2 regions of the Marinobacter suaedae genome follow, and region 2 is predicted to be linked to the other one. Evidence: riboswitches for the same ligand, from Rfam matches in the RefSeq annotation. Region 2 holds a riboswitch; the other holds the start of a gene.
What was found. Region 2 has a riboswitch for cyclic di-GMP ahead of QVZ43_RS02935 (multicopper oxidase family protein). Riboswitches for the same ligand answer to the same signal wherever they lie in the genome.
Positions count from the first base shown of each region.

Region 1: another riboswitch for cyclic di-GMP. It lies ahead of QVZ43_RS10805 (PEP-CTERM sorting domain-containing protein); the one in region 2 lies ahead of QVZ43_RS02935 (multicopper oxidase family protein).

Region 1 covers NZ_JAUMIS010000002.1:419,576-429,431, forward strand. Annotated here, with positions in the region: gene selD (selenide, water dikinase SelD) at 1-1,177, shown strand, start outside; gene senB (selenoneine biosynthesis selenosugar synthase SenB) at 1,195-2,175, opposite strand; gene QVZ43_RS10790 (putative selenate ABC transporter substrate-binding protein) at 2,352-3,218, shown strand; gene QVZ43_RS10795 (ATP-binding cassette domain-containing protein) at 3,218-3,868, shown strand; gene QVZ43_RS10800 (PhnE/PtxC family ABC transporter permease) at 3,882-5,348, shown strand; gene QVZ43_RS10805 (PEP-CTERM sorting domain-containing protein) at 5,403-6,071, opposite strand; cyclic di-GMP riboswitch class I at 6,103-6,177, opposite strand; gene QVZ43_RS10810 (hypothetical protein) at 6,493-7,086, shown strand; gene QVZ43_RS10815 (hypothetical protein) at 7,083-7,391, opposite strand; gene QVZ43_RS10820 (hypothetical protein) at 7,478-7,885, opposite strand; gene QVZ43_RS10825 (ABC transporter ATP-binding protein) at 8,069-8,989, shown strand; gene QVZ43_RS10830 (ABC transporter permease) at 9,025-9,786, shown strand; gene QVZ43_RS10835 (DUF192 domain-containing protein) at 9,783-9,856, shown strand, end outside.
Region 2 covers NZ_JAUMIS010000001.1:627,594-637,449, forward strand. Annotated here, with positions in the region: gene QVZ43_RS02890 (c-type cytochrome) at 1-13, shown strand, start outside; gene QVZ43_RS02895 (metallophosphoesterase family protein) at 87-542, opposite strand; gene QVZ43_RS02900 (FKBP-type peptidyl-prolyl cis-trans isomerase) at 562-1,044, opposite strand; gene QVZ43_RS02905 (hypothetical protein) at 1,306-1,794, shown strand; gene QVZ43_RS02910 (hypothetical protein) at 1,791-2,471, shown strand; gene radD (DNA repair helicase RadD) at 2,503-4,260, opposite strand; gene QVZ43_RS02920 (ion transporter) at 4,358-5,212, opposite strand; gene QVZ43_RS02925 (DUF1294 domain-containing protein) at 5,326-5,958, opposite strand; gene QVZ43_RS02930 (CopD family protein) at 6,127-6,582, opposite strand; cyclic di-GMP riboswitch class I at 6,839-6,934, shown strand; gene QVZ43_RS02935 (multicopper oxidase family protein) at 7,095-9,128, shown strand; gene QVZ43_RS02940 (tetratricopeptide repeat protein) at 9,416-9,856, shown strand, end outside.

The sequences.
Region 1 (9,856 bases), on a different contig from region 2:
ATGGCGCTGGAAGGACTCGATCGATCGCCGGTTCATGAAGAAGTTCAACGATCTCCCCAGGATGGCGGAAGACACTGCCTTGCCCGACACCTCGGCTGCCCAGAACCCCGAAGAAGCCTCCCAGGCCATCTCGGCCGTGGCCATGCGTTGTGGCGGTTGCGGCGCCAAGGTCGGGAGTACCGTGCTCTCGCAAGCCCTCGGTGAGCTTCGTCCCATCGAACGGGACGATATCCTCGTTGGGCTTCATGCGCCGGATGATGCCGCCGTTCTGAACGTCCCGCCCGGCAAGGCCGTTGTGCACACCGTCGATTTTTTCAGGGCTTTTATCGACGACCCTTATGTCTTTGGTCGCGTGGCAGCCAATCACAGTCTTGGCGACGTATTCGCCATGGGGGCTGAGGCCCAGAGCGCGACGGCCGTGGCAACCGTACCTTACGGCATAGAATCAAAAGTGAAGGACGTGGTTTTTCAGATGATGTCCGGCGCGGTGGAGGTTCTTAACGAAGCCGGCTGTGCGCTGGTTGGCGGCCATACCGGTGAAGGCAAGGAGCTGGCTCTGGGCTTTGCCGTCAACGGCCTGATCGACCCGGAAAAGGTCATGAGCAAGGGCGGACTTCAGGCCGGGGATGCACTGATACTCACCAAACCGCTCGGAACCGGTACCCTGTTTGCAGCCCACATGCGGCTGGCCGCCAAAGGCCGCTGGATCGACAGTGCGCTTGCCTCCATGATGCACTCCAACAAGGCGGCCGCAGAATGCCTTCAGCGTTATGGGTCTCGGGCGTGTACCGACGTAACCGGGTTTGGACTGTTGGGACACCTGATTGAAATGACCCGGCCGTCTGGAGTGGATGCGGAACTGAACCTGTCATCCCTGCCCATCCTTCCGGGCGCAGAGGAAACCGCTGCTGCAGGCATTCTCAGCTCCCTTCAGCCTGCCAATATCCGGCTGCGCCGGGGTATCCGGGATCAGGAGAAATGGGTGAAACACCCCCGCTATCCACTGGTTTTCGACCCGCAAACAGCAGGCGGACTTCTGGCCAGTGTAGCGGCGGATCAGGCGGAGGCTTGTGTGCGGGAACTGCGGGCCTTGGGCTACCCCCACACCGCCATTATCGGCCGCGTTCTCCCCCAGGACCCGGAAGGTCCTCTCGAGCCGATTACCCTCCGGGAATAAATCGAACTGCAGTGGGTTTACTCGCCGAGGGCTTTGCGGCGCCGGACAGCGACGTCCAGCGCCTGCAGCAAGCCTGCCTGTTCTCGCTCGGGGGTAAATGTTGGGGACACCTGCGCCACCTGCTCGGTCAGCCGCTGCAGGTACGCGGGGTCGTTTTCCGCGCGCTCTAGAAGCTGTGCCAGAGCACGTTCATCCTTCGGAGCAAAGTAGCCCTCATAGCCGTCCCCGAGCAGGCCCCGGTTGCCAGGGATATCAGAGGCGAGGATCGGCAAGCCAGCGCGACACGCCTCCGACACCACATTGGCACCACCTTCCATCACGGAACTGATGACCATGATATCTGCGGTCCTTAACAGGTCTGCCGTTTCGTTTCGTCCCAGCTCCCCAAGCCAGCGAAAGCGCGGATTCGCTTGCATCTCGCCTTCGGCGTCGGCCTGCCATGCTTTGTTGTGGGGTTTCCCGGCACACAGAATCTGAACCTGGGATGCCGAAGGTAACAACCTTGCGGCCTTCGCAGCCCTCAGCGAATCCTTTTCGTCCCGGAGGTGTCCGAGGACGCAGGCTGTGAAGTGCCCGTTCGTAACTGGCGCTTTCGATCGTTCAATTTTGTCTGCAGACTGGTAGACAGTGACCAGCTTCGACCTGAATGGTTCGGGGATGTCCTGGTAAACGAGATGATGCAGGCCAATAAGTACGTCCGAGGCTGCCATCGATGCCCTTGAGGGAATCGGAAATTCGTGCTGATGGTGATAAATGTCGGTTCCGGTCAGGGCCAGAATCAGCGGCACTTCGGGCCTCATGCGCCGGAGGACTTGTATCGCGTCGTGGCTCCGCCAGGCATGCAGGGCGATACACACATCACAGCGCTCCCCGTTGTAATCAGTGGCTATCCTCACGTTGTGGCCTGCGCATTGAAGGAGCCGGGTCCAGCGTTCAGCCGTGGCCCGATTACCCGCCCGCGAGCCAGGCGGCGCTGGCGTGATCACGATGATGTCCATCAAACCCTCATCTCACAGTTCAATGCAAATCTCTGAAATGGCTGGGGTTGAGCCAATGGCAGACGAGCCCCGTATAGCTGTTCAGAGTCGTATTTAATCAAGGTATCCTATGCGGGCCGGGATGTCTTGCGCTATGGTTGTTTTTGATCCATCCACACCTAACACAGGGAATTCAAATGACTTTTAAGCCAATAAGGACGTTGCTTTCGTCGGTCGCCCTCACCCTTGCCTTCAACACCGCCTCCGCTGAAACGTTTGTTTTTACAGCCATTCCGGATGAGGATGAAACCAAACTGGTCGAACGCTTCGAGGGTATTGCGAACTACCTGTCCGAGGAGCTCGATGCCGACGTCAGGTACATCCCGGTCAAATCCTATGCCGCAGCCGTTTCGGCGTTCCGTAACAATCAGGTCCAACTGGCGTGGTTCGGTGGCTTGTCGGGAGTTCAGGCGAGATCACTCGTACCCGGTTCGCAGGCAATCGCGCAAGGTACTGAAGACCAGGCCTTTTATGTCTATTTTGTTGCCCATTCGAGCACTGGCCTGGAGCGTGAAGACAGCCTGCCAGAAGACGTTCGAGGCAAGACCTTCACCTTCGGATCAAAAGGCTCGACGTCTGGCCGATTGATTCCTGAGTACCATATCCGGGAAACCTTTGGAGAGGCACCCGAGGAGGTCTTTTCCCGGGTCGGCTACAGCGGCAACCATACTCGCACCCTTCGCCTGGTCGAGTCCGGTACCTATGAAGTGGGCGCAATGAACTTCGCGGTCTGGGAAAAAGAGCTCGAGGATGGAAACATTGATACCGACGCGGTGAAGGTCATCTGGAAAACACCTGGTTTCCCCAATTACCAGTGGAGCATCCGTGGCGACGTGGATGAAAACTACGGCGAAGGATTTACCGACCGGGTCCGTGAGGCCCTTCTTGCACTCGATGACCCTGAGTTGCTTGAGAGCTTCCCACGCTCTGCCTTTATTCCCGCTTCAAACGATGACTATGAGCCGATTCGCAGCGTAGCAAAAGAAATCGGAATCATTGATTGATGGCAGGCTTTGATCTCTCAGGCCTGACGGCCTCTTTTGGGGGTGAGCGGGTTATCGGCCCCCTCACCCTCAACGTTAAGGAAGGAGATCAGGTCGCTCTCGTTGGAAAAAGCGGGGCAGGAAAATCCACGTTGATCCGGCTCATCCACCAGAGGGTGGATCGGGAGTCGTCTCTGGTACCCCAGGACCTGGGCCTGGTGAATGCGCTTCCGGTTTTCCATAACGTGTTTATGGGCCAGCTGGACAAGCATGCCACCTGGTACAACACCGTCACGCTTGTAAGACCGTTCAAACAGGATCGAAAACAGGTTCTGGAACTGCTGGACGCTCTGAGAATGTCAGAGAAACTCTGGATACCCACAGCATCGTTATCTGGCGGACAGCGCCAACGTGTGGCCATCGCCAGAGCCCTGTATCGCAACGCCCCCGTTTTACTTGCTGATGAGCCCATTTCTGCACTGGACGGCCCCATGGCACATCTTGTCATGCAATTGCTGACAGACCGCTTCAACACCAGTGTTATCGCCATGCACGATGTAAACATGGCAATGAAGTACTGCAACCGGATAGTTGGCATCCAGGATGGGCAGGTTGCCCTAGACGAGCCTGCGGACCAGTTGGTTGCTTCAGACATTATGTCGCTGTACTAGGACTCATTCCGCGATGCTCTCGTACCCTACGGTTCGCACCAGCCTTATTTTTCTCGCGATCGCGCTTGTAGGACTCCTGTTTGCGGATATTGCGATCACTGCAAACAACCCGTGGAGGGATCTCGGCAACTTTTTCCTGGGCGTACTCACGCCGAACTTTTTCAGCAGCGAAGGGCTTCTTACCGCATTGTTGCGAACCGTGGCCTTTGCCTTTGTCGGGGTGACGGTTGGGGGTATCTGCGGATTTCTTCTGGCCCTGATCTACCGTTTTCTGCCGGTGCGAATTTTTTGCGCGTTCATCAGGGCAATTCACGAGCTATTCTGGGCCCTCATTTTTCTGCAGTTTTTCGGCTTCCACCCGCTGACGGGTGTGCTTGCGATCGCGATACCCTATTCCGGCATCTTCGCCAAGGTGTACTCCGAGATTCTCGAGGAAGCCGATCCGGAACCAGGCCGGCTCCTACCGCCGGGCACCAGAACCATCGCGGCATTCCTGTACACCAAAATCCCTGATTGCTGGGCTCAGTTAAGAACCTATACCGCTTATCGTCTTGAATGCGGGCTTCGCTCGAGCGCTATTCTTGGCTTCGTAGGTTTGCCTACTCTGGGGTTCTATCTTGAAACGTCTTTTTCGCAGGGTATGTACTCCGATGCCGGTGCGATGCTTATCCTGTTTTATGTGTTGATCGCCACGATCCCTCTCTGGGTCCGGCCAAAACTCCTGCCCATCTACGTGCTGGGCGCACCGTTCTTCCTTGGCGATGGTCTGCCCATTGTCTGGGGCAATGTAGAACGCTTCTTTACCGAGGACATCATTCCCAGCCCTATTCGCGATGGAGAGGGTTTGGCTGGCCTTATGCCCTGGCTCGGCGACCTCTTTGCCAATGAAGCTCTGCCGGGAATATGGAATACCATTGTCCTCACGCAGATCGCATTGGTTGCCACGGGCATCCTCGCGCTTCTCTCCTTTCCACTGATATCCAACCATTTTGGCGGACCGATACGGCGGACCGCTGGGCACGTCTTCCTCGTTATTGCCCGTTCGACGCCGGAATACATCCTGGCCTACATTCTTCTCCAGCTCTGGGGGCCATCCATGCTTCCTGCGGCGGTAGCCCTGGCACTCCACAATGGAGCGATCATCGGCCATTTGATTGGCCGACAAACCAACACCATTACCCTGCGCTCAGACGCCGTAACGGGGTTCAAGCGTTACACATGGGAACTGGTACCAAGGGTCTACCGGTCTTTTCTCGCGTTTCTGTTCTACCGCTGGGAAATCATCATGCGGGAAACAGCAATACTGGGGATTCTGGGGATCTATACCCTGGGATTTTATGTCGACAGTGCGATACAGCACATTCAGTTTGATCGGGCTATGGTCCTGATTCTGATCACCGCTTTACTGAATATTGGTGTAGACGCGCTTGGCCGTTTCATCCGCCGGAAACTGGCGTTACAAACCATGCCGACGTGCTGATCGGGCACAAAAAAGCCGGGAAAAGTCCCGGCTTTTTTCGTGCTGGCAGAAGTATTACTTCTGACGACGAGCTCGTGAGGCGCCGAAGCCCAACAACCCAACTCCCAGGAGTGCGAGGGTTGAGGGTTCCGGAACGGAAACCTCAAATTGCTGATACACTCTTCCCGCCTGATCTTCCAGTACCAGAACGTTGGTCGTGTTATATTCACTACCGAGGTAGATTCCAGTAGACGGTACGCCGGGGTCATCAATAATACCGTCAAGCCCAGCAAACAAGCTGGATCCCAGAGAAAACTGGAGCAACTCAATGCCACCGGCGAGCGTGAAGTCGAAACCATCCACGCCGCCAGTGTTATTCGTAGCAGCTACCCAAGTCAGCGACTGGAACAGATCCCACGGGTTCTCAGGATAGAGGTTGTCCTCGTGAGGTCCTGAACTCTCAAACAAATACTCGCTGTAGGAGTCGCGGGTGCTGTTTGAGAATTGAAGGGAACCAAACCAATCAATTCCATCTTCGCCAGGCGCGTACGCAGTGCCGGGTGCTGTCCAGCGAACGGACCAGCTGCTGGTATCATTCTCATCATTCCAGATGTAATAGCCTGCCCCCATATTGAGGTCAAGCTCCCCAACTGCAGTAGTGTCACCAGTATACTGAGGCGTTGCGAAAGCAGCGCTTGCTGAAGCTGCAAACACAAACCCAAGTGCCGTTTTCTTCAAGTTCATCCGTGTTTCTCCATGAAGGCGATAATGCTTCCTTTGCAACCCGGCTATCTCCCAGAGACCCGCGGCTTTCCGTCCCATCCTCTCGGATGGTTTGGCTACTACGATGGCGTCCAACACCATCTCCGTTTTATCATGCTATTACCATGCCACCTGGTCCAAAGCCGCTCGTGCAGGGGGTCTCGCATCTTTATAGAAATGCGGTGTAAACATTTTCGACGCATTATGTATTTTATTTGATGCAACCCGTTAAAAATCCCGGCATCTTTATTGGCTCGGCCCTTGCGGCTTCGCTAAAAAATACTCGCTTCCCCTATTCCTTTGACTGGCATCACAGAAAAATCAATCCGATCAATAATTTGGCTCAAACTGCTAAATTTCATGACCGGCATGAAATTACATTTAGCTACAATTGGCGCGTGCTATGAATCAACTTGAGGAAGTCAACGGAATGACTGGTAGCGTAATTGTTGTAACCGAAATAGCGCTGGTAGCACTGCTACTGCTGATGGCCTTTCGCATGCTTGCCCTGGTACGTTCAGCCCCAGTCGCAGAGTCGGCCTGGACCAACGAGATTTTCCACAACGCTCCCTACTCTTCGCCGCTCATTAAGCAGCCTTTGATGGCGGCTGACCGTGCCAATCTTACCTCCAAGCTGCACGTACTGGCGGCCCTGCAGAATCGTGATAGCAGAATCAAAGCGTTATCAATAAAGGATGCACCGGCCATGGTCCGAGGCTTCGCTGCCTCGTGGCTATACGGCGCAGCGATTTCACTCTGTGAGCCAAGGGTACGTTATTCGGATGAACTGATTGATCTGGTGGCCCACATTGGAGAGCTGAAATTTGGAATTGAGGAGCAGGAGACCTACACGGCAGTGGCAACGCTGACCGAAAACGGTACTGCCCTCGCCGGCTATCGTGGAGGGCTGGAAGGAGCAAAGTTCTGGCAACGCCATCATTACGTCTCGCCAGAATTCAGCCTTTACGGAGTATTGACGAACAACGCGTTCATCTAAGCGGGCTGGGAGGATTTGGCTTCCAGAATCCATTCGACGCCGAGTGAAACCGGCTGTACGCTGTCTGGGGTTTCTGCGGGGGCGCCCGTGATCACCGGCTTGGTGAATCCCCCGTCCTCTGAATGCTTCATGGTGTCCACATCACCTGAGCGCACCACGTAGGTCTTATCACCGCAAGCGACCCGCACCCGATGGGTCAGACCGAACACAAAGCGGCAGTAATCCAGTTTCAACTGGAGTAAATCCTGCTCTGCCTTGTAGATCTTTCTTAACAGAACCTGCTGAACGCTCTTCCCATAGTCCATAGTGTCTTCCTTGGCTGAGTAAATGCTCAGCAAATCTTACAGAATCAAGACGTGATGTCAGCCTGACAGTACACAAATCCCGCAACTCAGGTGTTTTCGTCCTGAAACACCATTTTCGGAATCTGAATTTCTTCCGGGGCGGTGCTTGCCCGAAGCGCCAATCGCCATCGCATGCGATCGCCGGTGCTGCAGAATGGGGGGGTAAAGATCGCCTCGTAGCGGCCACTCCCTCTGCCTTCGAGGGGAACGGGGTACTCGCCCATGTACATGCTCTCGCCGGTCAAGGTGGCCAGCAAGTCTCCGGATCCTTCCGGTGCCTGGACCGTCAACTGATAAGCATCTGGGTGATTGCTATCTTGTACGGGCTTCAATTCCACAGCCCACTGTCCGGACGCGCCATCCCATTGGCAGACCGATTCGATCAATTCACACTCGGGCAAATTCACGGCAGACTCACCACTGCCCTCGGTCTTGAGGGCCCTTGGGCCGAACACGAGCACAACCAATAGAGCTAGAATTAAACCTGCAACGAACAATGCCCGTACCATGATCACCCCTTAAGCCGAATGGGCGGCATTATGACGGTTATCCCCACACCGTCCAAGCGTTCTCATTGAACCCGAGTCGTGACAGAATACGCGGCTTCCAAGCACTTGATCATTAAGGCGGGACGGACTGTGCAAACGGACATTTCCGTTAGACACCTCTACAAAACATACGGTGATGGTTTCCAGGCCCTGAAAGACATCAACCTGGAGATCTACCGTGGTGAAATCTTCGCCCTCCTCGGTCCCAACGGGGCGGGCAAGACCACGCTCATCAGCATTATCTGCGGCATCGTTAATCTCTCCGATGGCGAGGTTGAAGCCGCTGGTTATGACATCAAGAGGCAATACCGGCAGGCCCGGCAGGCCATCGGCCTCGTGCCCCAGGAGCTGAACACCGACTCCTTCGAGACCGTATGGAATGCGGTATCCTTCAGTCGCGGCCTGTTTGGCAAAGCCCCCAACCCCGATCACATCGAAAAAGTACTGAAGGCGCTTTCGTTGTGGGACAAGCGCAACAATCGAATCATGTCGCTGTCGGGCGGCATGAAGCGCCGGGTCATGATTGCCAAAGCCCTGTCTCATGAACCGCAAATATTGTTCCTGGATGAGCCCACCGCCGGCGTGGATGTGGACCTTCGCAGGGACATGTGGGAGATGGTCCGCCAACTGCGGGAAAGCGGCGTAACCATCATTCTGACCACCCACTATATTGAAGAGGCCGAGGAAATGGCCGACCGCATCGGCGTGATCCGTCAGGGGGAGATTATCCTCGTCGAGGAAAAGGACCAGTTGATGAGCAAGCTGGGTAAAAAGGAATTGCGTCTGCAGCTCCAGCACACACTGGAGAAGCTCCCTGGCGAGTTGACGCTCGAACCGATTGAGCTGTCCGAAGACGGTCACGAACTCATCTACACCTTTGACTCCCAGCAGGAACAGGCAGGCGTTGCACGGCTGCTTCGCACGCTTGGTGATCTTGGTATTGAATACCGGGACATTCAGACCCGGGAGAGCTCCCTCGAAGACATCTTTGTCGGCCTGGTTCACGAATAACACGAATAACACGAATCCGTTAACGAGACTTCAACATGAACTTCTACGGCGTTCGCGCGATTTATAATTTCGAGATGGCCCGCATGAAGCGCACACTCATGCAAAGTGTGCTGTCACCGGTAATCTCCACCTGCCTGTATTTCGTGGTGTTCGGCTCTGCCATTGGTACGCGCATGGGCGACATCGATGGCATTGATTATGGCGCCTACATCATTCCTGGCCTGGTGATGCTGTCGCTGCTGATGCAAAGCATCTCCAACGCGGCTTTTGGCATTTATATGCCGAAGTTCTCCGGCACCATCTACGAGGTGCTCTCCGCGCCCGTCTCCTACTTCGAAGTGGTGCTCGGATACGTGGGTGCGGCCGCCAGTAAATCGGTGATTCTCGGGCTCATCATCCTAGCCACGGCTCGCCTGTTCGTTGACTACACCGTACTACACCCCTTCTGGATGCTGTCGTTTCTGGTGCTGACGTCCGTCACGTTCAGCCTGTTCGGGTTCATCATCGGCATATGGGCAGACGGCTTCGAAAAGCTTCAGATTGTACCCATGATGATCGTCACCCCCCTGGTTTTCCTGGGCGGCACCTTTTACTCCATCGATATGCTGCCGCCGATCTGGCAAACCATCAGCCTGTTCAACCCCGTGGTGTACCTGATCAGCGGATTCCGCTGGGCATTTTACGGCGTATCCGATGTTCATATTGCCATCAGTATTGGGATGACGCTGGTCTTTCTGATCGCCTGCATGGTGACCATCTGGTACATCTTCCGCACCGGCTACCGGCTGCGTTCATGACGTTTCGTTTTCGCCTTCCTGTCATGGGTTTCCTGCTGTTCGCCTCGGTCTCCGGGTGTGCGGCCAATTC
Region 2 (9,856 bases):
ACACTCTCACTAAGCGCAGGGTGAGAGTGCAGACAAACCAGCATCAGAACGGAACTGGCGCGGCGGGTCCAAGAAATCAAAAAAGATCAAACCGCCAGTTCGATAATCTCTCCCACCACCCCCTCTTCGCTCACTGCCAGCCGCCCCACCGTGATCGGCAGGGTGAAACGCCGTGGCCCGGCACCACCGGGGTTGAAGTACAGCACATCCCCGATCTGTTCATTGCGGGGTTTGTGGGAATGGCCGGCGATCACCACCCGGAACCGGCCTTGCGGATCGAAATCCAGGCTTTTGACGTCGTGGAGCAGGTAGAAGGCGTGGCCGAGGAATTCCAGTTCCTGAACATCGGGCAGCTCCGACGCACGGCCGGTTTTATCGATATTGCCGCGAATGGCAATCACCGGGGCGATGGCCTCCAGCGCGTCCAGAACCTCGTCCCGCCCGACGTCACCGGCGTGCAGGATCAGCTCCGAGCCTTTCAGTGCCTCGAGGGCTTCGGGGCGCATTTTGCTGTGGGTGTCTGCGATGACGCCGATGAGCATGCCTGCGCCCCTTCATCTCTCAGTGGTGATGACCACCCACCCCATGGGCGTGGCCGTGGGCGATCTCTTCGGGATCAGCATCGCGGACGTCGATGATCTCAATATCGAAGGTCAGGGTTTTGCCGGCCATCGGATGGTTGGTGTCGACATCGGCAAACTTGTGGCCGACCTTGGCGACGACCACATGGCGCGGGCCCTGCTCGGTTTGCACCTGGGCAATCATGCCCGGCTTCCAGCGCTTGGCGCCCATCAGATGCTTGATGGGCACGCGCTGAATGGCACCTTCCTTGCGCGGACCGTAGGCTTTGTCCGGGGTGACGGTAACGCTGAAGGTATCGCCGGCATCACGGCCTTCAATGGCCTCTTCCACCCCCGGGATAACGCCGCCGTGGCCATGGAGGTAGGCGTTCGGTTCACCACCGTGGGAGTCTTCAATGGCGTTGCCCTGTTCATCACGAACACTGTAGTGAAACAAGACCACCTGATTCTTTTCGATTGGCATAAATGTTCTCTGCAACGGTTGAAAGTACGCCATTATAGCCAGCAGCAGCGCTGACTGCAGGGGCCTTGCGTCAAAGAGCTTCCCCGGAAGCGGCTTTCCAGCAGTACGCGGTCGTAGCCTGAATTACGCAAAACAGTAAAGCATCGGGCAGCACGCCGTGCATTTCGCCTAGGCCATGCTCGCAAACAACCGACTGCAGGTTTTTCATGTACCGCCACATTGACTAGACTTTAAGTAGATCAAGTGAGTGGAGTTCGTATCATGAATCTCTCTCCTGACCCGACAAGAAACACCTCCCACCGTTTTTTAGGACTAATTCCTAATCACGCGCCTCTCTGGCTAACGGTTCTTGCGGCCCTTGCGATCTTCGAATACTCGCTCGCTGACGAACCCAACCAGTCCCGCCAAGCGCTGGATGGGATGTCCTTCCAGAGCAGACTCGGCCCCGAGGGCAAGCCCGCCGATACCGACGATCTGCTGATATTCAAAGACGGCTATTTCATCTCCGAAGAATGCGCACGGCGCTGCGGTTACGGCAAGGTCGAATACTGGGTGAGGGAATCCAATGATGCTATTCAGATGCGAGCCGAAGTGCCCTGTGCCAGATCGAATGCAGTCATGCACTGGCGGGGCACTGTGCGGGGAAACGAAATCGAAGGCTCGTTCACCTGGGTAAACAAACGATGGTACTGGACCTTTGAAAAAGAGTTCACGTTCAGAGGTCAGCTGGTGGAGACCAGCAATCAATGAACACGCCAGGCAAACCCGTGGGTAGAAGCCCGGCAGGACTGGTAAAACTCTCCCTTCTGGTCGGCGTCATCTTTGCCGGCAACCTGCTGACAAGCGGAATCATCGATGGTATCGAGATGGATATCCGGCCCTCGAACGAACCCCTGCTGCACCAGATCATCATGATCTCCATGGCCGCCTACATCCTGTTGATGGCGATTCCATTTGTGCCGGGCGTCGAAATCGGCCTGGCGCTAATGATGATCCTCGGGCCCAAAATTGTTCCACTGGTGTATGTCTGCACCCTGATATCCATGTACCTGGCTTTTTTTATCGGTCGCCTGGTACCGGAAAAAAGCATCATCAATTTTCTCAGAGAAATACGGCTTGTCAGAGCCGCGGCATTCCTTGAGAGCTTCAGCGGGCTCTCAGCCGATCAGCGACTGAGACGCCTGTCGGACCGGTCACCCAAACGCTGGGTTCCATGGCTTTTAAAGCATCGCTACCTAACGTTGATGCTGGCCATCAATCTGCCGGGCAATATGATTCTGGGTGGAGGCGGCGGGCTTGCGCTGATAGCTGGCATGAGCCGGATTTTCGCCTTTAACCGATACCTACTGTTAGTCGCTATTGCGATCTCACCTGTTCCTCTGGTTCTGCTGATATTCGGTGACAGATTTGCCGAGTGGCCGATATAACTCAGCAAATTAGTGCTGGCATGCCTTACGCTTAATACGCCTTTCGATAACTGCCCTGATAATCAAACATCCGTTCCTGCACCTGCCAGTAATACTTCTGCTTGCGGGCAATCACAAAATCCGGTGCCGACAACAAAGCCTGCAGCTCCAGAACTTCCTCCGCCTTGCTGAACTCTTTCGGCGCCTGGCTGTTGGCGAAACGACGCCCGAACAGTTTGTTAAACACGGTGCGCTGTGCCGATTTGCTGAAATCAAACGACTCGCTAAGCTCTTCTCCGTCCTCGCCGTGGTAGGTGATCTTCAGCTTGCTGCCAGCGACACCCAGAGTAATGCCCGCGCAGCGGATCACCATAGCGTTCTTGAGTTTCAGGGCGTCACGCAGTTGATCGTCCGGGTCGATGATGGCCTGGTGGCACTGGAGGCAGTTGCGGGCCGCGATGTCATTCTCGCCGCCGCAGTGGGGGCACTCCTTGAAGCGGAAACGGTAATCGCACTGTTCCGGGCGCTGCCCTGCAGTCCCCTCCTCTTCCGCAGGCTCCAACAGCCCCCGGCAACGCCGTCCGTAGTGTTCGATCACCCGGCCGTCGCTGTCGGTCTTGCCCCAGAAGATGTTGGCAAAGCCACAGCCCGGGCAGAACACCTGCACCGGCTCGCTGTCCGGACTTGGTTTCGGCTCCCCCACCTCCGGATGATGCAGGTTCACGCTGTTGCCCGCGTAATCAATCACCAGGCAATCCTGCTTGCCATCGTCCAGACGAAGGCCGCGGCCCACGATCTGCTGATACAGGCTAACCGACTGGGTGGGGCGAAGAATGGCGATAAAGTCCACGTGGGGCGCATCGAAGCCGGTGGTGAGCACGGACACATTCACCAGATACTTCAACTGCCGCTGCTTGAAGCGCTGGATCAGCAAATCCCGATCCTTCAGATCGGTGGCGCCGGTCACCAGGGCGGTTTGCTGTTCCGGCAAATAGCTGGTGATCTCCCGGGCATGATCCACCGTGGCCGCAAAAATCATCACCCCCTGGCGTTCGGCGGCCAGTTCCATCACCTGCTCGATGATAGCGCGGGTGACCCGCTTGTGTTTGCTCAGCAGCTGGTTAACGTCCTTCTCGGCATACTCGCCAAAGCGGTCCTGGGCCAGCGCGGAGAAATCGTATTGCGCCACCGCCGCGTTCACCAGCTCGGGTTTGGTGAGATAGCCCCGGTTGATCATGTAGCTCAGCGGCAGTTCGTAGATGCAGTGCACAAAAGGCTTATCGTCTTCGCTGCGAACAAAGCCCCGGTAGTGATAGCGATAGATCCAGCCCATGGCCAGCCGGTATGGCGTGGCGGTGAGCCCGAGTACTTTAAGGGCATCATTCTGTTGCCGCAGCAGCTCGATGATCCGTTGGTACTGACTGGTGTCCTCACCACTGACCCGATGGCACTCATCGATGATCACCAGCGAGTATTCATCCCGGAACTGATCCAGGTTCGCCGCCACGGACTGCACACTCGCGAAGGTGACCTGGTGCCGGTTTTCCTTGCGCTTCAGCCCGGCGGAGAAGATGCCGCCGGCTAACCCGTAGCTCTCATACTTGGCGTGATTCTGCTCCACCAGCTCCTTAACGTGAGTCAGCACCAGAATCTTGCGCCGGGCAAGGCGCGCCAGCTCGGCAATGACCAGGCTCTTGCCCGCACCGGTTGGCAGCACGATGACGGCAGGCTCATCAGATTGGCGGAAGTGCCTGAGCGTAGCTTCGACGGCTTCTTGCTGGTAGGGACGGAGTTTGAAGTGGGCGTTCATTTGCAGAGCTAAATCGCTATCCGGATGAAAAGGCGGCCATACTAGCAAAAACCGGTGCCGTTACCGGTGCGCCCCCATAAATCCGGCGCAGGCATCATCAGGAACGGCGCGGGTCGCGCGTCTCTTCATTAAGCCAGGTACCACAGTGTTTGCAATATTTGGCGTCGACTTCATGTCGATGTTTACCGCATCCCGGGCAGGCTTCATCAGAGTAACGCTCCTCACGCAGGGCGCGAATCACTTCCGCGGAAAACACCCCAACGGGAAGCGCAATGATCGAGTAACCCGTCAGCATGATCATCATGGAAATGAACTGACCCAAGGCCGTCACCGGCGCTATATCGCCATAGCCCACGGTTGTCAGTGTCACGATTCCCCAATAGATCGATGTGGGAATACTGGTGAAACCTGCCTCAGCCGGCTCGATCAGATAGAGCAAAGAAGAGAAGATGGTCACGACTATCAGCACAGCAAACAGAAAAAGCAGGATCTGGTGCCGGCTGCGAATCAAGGCATCCAGCAGCAGGCGGCCCTCGCCAACTACTGTCATCATTTCCAGTACCCGGAACAGACGCAGAGTCCGAAGCAGACGCACTACGACGAGAGTCTGTGCACCTGGAAACAACAGCGCCAGCCAGGTAGGTAAGACGGCCAGGACATCGATAACACCGAAAAAGCTCTTCAGGTAAAGCTTCGGTTTCTCCAGGCAATAGATGCGCAGAGCCAGCTCAACGGTGAAGAGCAGCGTTATGCCCCACTCCACACCATAAAAAATCTCACCGAAGCGGGCGTGATATTCCGGGACACTGTCCAGGAGGATAGTCCCGACACTGAGGAATATCAGGAACGCCAAAAAAATATCAAAGCCTTTGGCCAAGCGGGTATCGGATTCGAAAATGACCTGAAACAGGCGGGTTTTAATTCCCAGACCACCAGGCTTTATCGTCGCCATCCAAGCTCCCTCTCCAGGCGTCTCCGAAAATCGAACATCCCCCGATTACGTTTAACTCAGGGCCACTCATTCTGCAAATCACCCTCTCACGATCGGCAGTCCGTTCTGCATCATTAAATTCTCAAAAGCATGACTGGTTTAATCTCCAGCGCCTGCCGGGCGAACTCGGCATCCGGCCACACCAACAACCAGCCCAAAACCGCGAGATTGAGCATTACGTTGAACCAAAATGCCGCCTGAAAGGAGGTCTTTCGGGTTTTATGGCGAAAGAATTGCTGGCCCACCAGCGCCCCCGGCCAGCCACACAATAGTTCGAACAGATGCAACCGCCCCTCGGGTACCCGCCGGTTGCCGCGCTCTGCGGCCCCTTTGTCGACCGCATACATCAAGAAAGTAACCAGGCTCATCGCGCCATAGGCGACCGGCAAAAGCAGCGGCACATACCCCTGGAGATATAAAACCGAGATCGCCCCTCCTACTGCGGCTGCAATCAACAGAGCGACCCAAACGCCAGTCGCTAATGCTGCGCGGTGTCGGGCCACCCCGGCGTATTGGAAACTGGCTGCCCTTAACCGGCCCTTCTCGTCTTTTGCTTGCGCGTAAACCACCTTGTCGCCGGCCGAAGGCCTGCCCCGTCCCTGATAGGCGCTGATGTGGGCAAATAAACGCTTACCTTCGTTTTCCGGAGTTATAAAGCCGAAACCCTTGGCATCGTTCCATGAGGAGAGTAAGCCTTTCTGATTCACGCAATGCTTCCCTGAAAAGTCTGTTTTGGCGCCTTGCAGAAAAAAAGCTGCCCCGGTTTACCTTTCGCTCCAACGCGGCACCGACCGCTTCCCGCTGGTAAGCGCGCAGTTTGAACGGAACATCTATCTTCATACAAAAACCGGTTCTTCCGTCATTCTACGGCTGACTTACAGATACCGGCCGCCCGCACCAATCACCACCACGATCAGTCCAAGAATCAGGTTGGTCCCCACCAGTTTGCGGATCTGCCCTACCTGCCGCCCGCCCTCTTGAGGATCCTGATTGGCAACGGCCTGTTTCAGCCGCCTGAAGGGGGCAAAATAGACATGAAAATAGAGCAGCATCATCACAATCCCCAATCCCTGCATGACATGAATGTGCCAGCCGGCACCCGCCATGCCACCGAATACGTTGAAGACCATCCAGTAACCGGTTACCAGCAACAGGACTACAGCCGCCCACACCCACCGGAAAAACCGGGAAAGGGTGCGGCACCAGAGCACGCCCCGCTGCGACGAATCAATCACTTCAACCACCGCTGGCCGCATGGCCATGTAGGCGAAAAACATACCGCCAACCCAAATAACGGCGGCGAGAACATGCAGTGCAATGGCCAGACTCATAAAGCGCCCCTCTGAAAACGTGTGGGGTGAGCATAAGCTTCAGCCACATCAAAACCAACTCCTGTAGACGGACTGACAGGTAAACTGATGCACCCTGACCCATCTGTCCTGTCTGTTGGCTCGTGGGCGTTGGATTCCAACGAAAACGAAAGATCATGCCGAATTGATACACATCAAATAAAACGGCCAAATCATTGGCCCCCTGCGTTTCTGTCTTGACTGAGAGCGAGGGCAGAACTATCCCAAACACCGGAAACTCTGAAAAAGGTAACCCCGCCGAAATTCGGGTGCACAAAGCCAAGGGGCTTCCCTCCCTACCAGCCCTATCGAGAAAGCCAGCCAGGCCGCCAAAAAGTTTCCGGTCAACCAACAAGAAGTGGTTGCACGGTAGGGTGGCAAGCGCACATCTAACTACACTGCCCTCACGAGCACATCGATGTAGGCCTCCGCTGCAACCGGCCAACAGCAAAAATGGGCGGGCTTGCACGCCCAGGTTTTCAGGGGATTCAGCCATGATTACCAGGCGTCGTTTCCTACAAGGCAGTACCCTCACCACATTGGGGCTCGCTTTACCTTTCAATCCCTTCCTTCAGCGAGCACATGCGATCGCATTCCTTTCCAATGTCGGACCACTGAGCGATCCCGCCCTGCAGCCCAAGTTTATCGATCTGGCACCAAACGCTCTCGATCCCGGCTTCCTGTTCAAGGACCTCAACGACAACGGGGGGCCCGCCCAACAACCGAACTTCAGTCTGCGCGCAAGGGAAACCGTGCAAGAAACCGGGCTCATCAACACGAAGAATGGCAAACGGCTAAAAACCAAGGTCTGGGGCTATGGCGCTGACACCGTGTCCTGGCCGGGGCAAACCTTTCAGGTGAAAAGCCTGTCGGCCGGTGGTGCCCCTGAGACCGTTGTTCGATGGGAGAACGAACTCAATGGAGGGCAGCACCTTCTCCCGGTGGATACCAATCTGCACTGGTGCTACTCGCTCCATGGTGCGGGTTCGGCCAATGGTGTCGATTACCGGCAGTTCACTATCAAAAAGGATGGGGTCCCCATTATTACGCACCTCCATGGCGGTAAGAGCGACTTCCAGTTCGATGGCAACCCGGAGTTCTTCTTCAGCCCTGATGGAAAAATAAAAGGCCCACAATGGGACTACGTGCCGGGAGGCTTTACCAACACCTTCCGTTATGACAATGACGTCCGCGCCGGGAATCTCTGGTACCACGATCACGCGCTCGGGATCACACGGCTTAACGTGTATGCCGGCCTGGCGGGGTTCTACTTTGTCCGGGATGAGTACGACACGGGCATGGCCGATAACCTGCTGAGCCTTCCGGCCTTTCCCTACGAACTGGCGTATGCCATTCAGGACCGCATGTTCACGGAAAAAGGCGACCTGTTCTATCCGGCTTTCCCGGGCGACCCTTTCTACGATGACTTCATCACTGGCGAGGGCGCCATTCTGCCGCCCGACCTGTTCCCCGGAGGCGGGCCTACGGCGCTTGCGGAGTTCTTCGGCGATCACATGGTGGTTAATGGCAAGATCTGGCCAAAGGCCAACGTCGAGCCGCGACACTACCGCCTGCGCCTGCTCAACGGCTGTGACTCCCGGTTCATGGCGATCCGCTTCCGGGTTGCCGCCTCATCAGGGGCGACTGATCTGAATGGCGCCGGCGCGCCCCTGCCCTTCTATGTGACCGGCAGCGACCAGGGCCTGGCCTCCAGTGCCAGCCTGACCGACACACTGGTGATAGAGCCGGGCGGGCGTTATGACGTTGTCATCAATTTCTCCGGACTGGAGGACACCCGGATTATCATGGAGAACATCGGTGGCGATGCACCCTTCGGTGGAGACCTTGGCGACGAGGTCGCTGATGAGGACCTCTTCCCGGACCGCCAGACTGACCGCATTATGGCGTTCGACGTGGTCCTTCCGTTCAATAATGCCATCGCCGACAGTTTTGATCCGGCGACCTTCAACGCGTGGGCGGCTGACCTGGGGTTCGGTCCACCTCCAGTGACCCCCGGAGCAACGATTCGCAGAGTTGCATTGTTCGAGGGGCTGGACGAATTCGGCCGGTTGCAGCCGCTGCTGGGAATCGTAGACCAGGACAGTACCGCGACGGCGTTCACCTGGTTCCAACCAACGACCGAAGTCCCGGCACTCAGTTCAACCGAGGTGTGGGAGATTTACAACTTCACCGGTGATGCCCACCCCATTCACCTGCATCTGGTGAATTTCAATATTCTCGGGCGTAACGAGATCAGCTTCACCGAAGGTGCCCCGGTGCCAGTGCTTCAGCACAACGGAACGCTCGGACAGGTAGCAGGAATATCGGGGGTCACCGAGGGTGGCGCCGTTGGCCTGGGGCCAACCGACGGGTACGTGGAAAACGCGCCCAAGGACATGGTCACAGCCCTGCCGGGCCAGGTCACGCGAATAAGCGCGACCTTTGAAAAGCCGGGGCGCTATGTCTGGCATTGCCACATCCTGTCTCATGAGGACCATGAGATGATGCGGGTGATGCAGGTCAGTTGACCCACTGAAATGATCGGGACAGATCCGGTTTCTGAAAGCGGGATCTGTCCCGGTTTTCTCATCACCCGTCGTAAACCTGTCGCTGTTCAATCCGCCACGACAGGAGTAAATTTGAGTTTGTAAGCTGCGCATGCAGAGCCAGCAACTGGCAGTTCGTATTCAGCTTCTGACCCGAATAAACATGCCGGCTCCACCACCACTGGAGTCATGTCATGAACACACTCTCTCGTTTAACACTCGCTGTTTCTCTAGGTTTTATCCCCCCCGCAGTCGCACATCAGGACACCATGAATGATGGTCATGCCCATAGCGCCGGGGATGACGTCGGCACCGTCGATTTTCAGGCCGACTGTGATGACGATGTGCGCGCTGACGTCGATCACGCACTGGGCCTGATACATCACATGATGTACACCCAGGCGCGCGCCGAGTTCGACGCCATTACCCAGGCCGATCCCGACTGTGCCATGGCCCACTGGGGTGTCGCCATGTCGCTGTTTCAGCCGTTATGGGGCACCACCCCCAGTACTGACGATATCACCCTCGGTCGCCAGGAAATCCAGCAAGCCCGAGACGCTGCCGAAGAGGATCGTGAACGGCTGCTGATAGACGCCACCGCCGCGTTCTTCGAGCCGGATACCGACCAGGTCAACGAGCGGCTGGCCGGCTGGATTGAAGGTATGGAGCAGGCCTATCAAGCCTTCCCGGAGGACGCCAACGTCGCTACC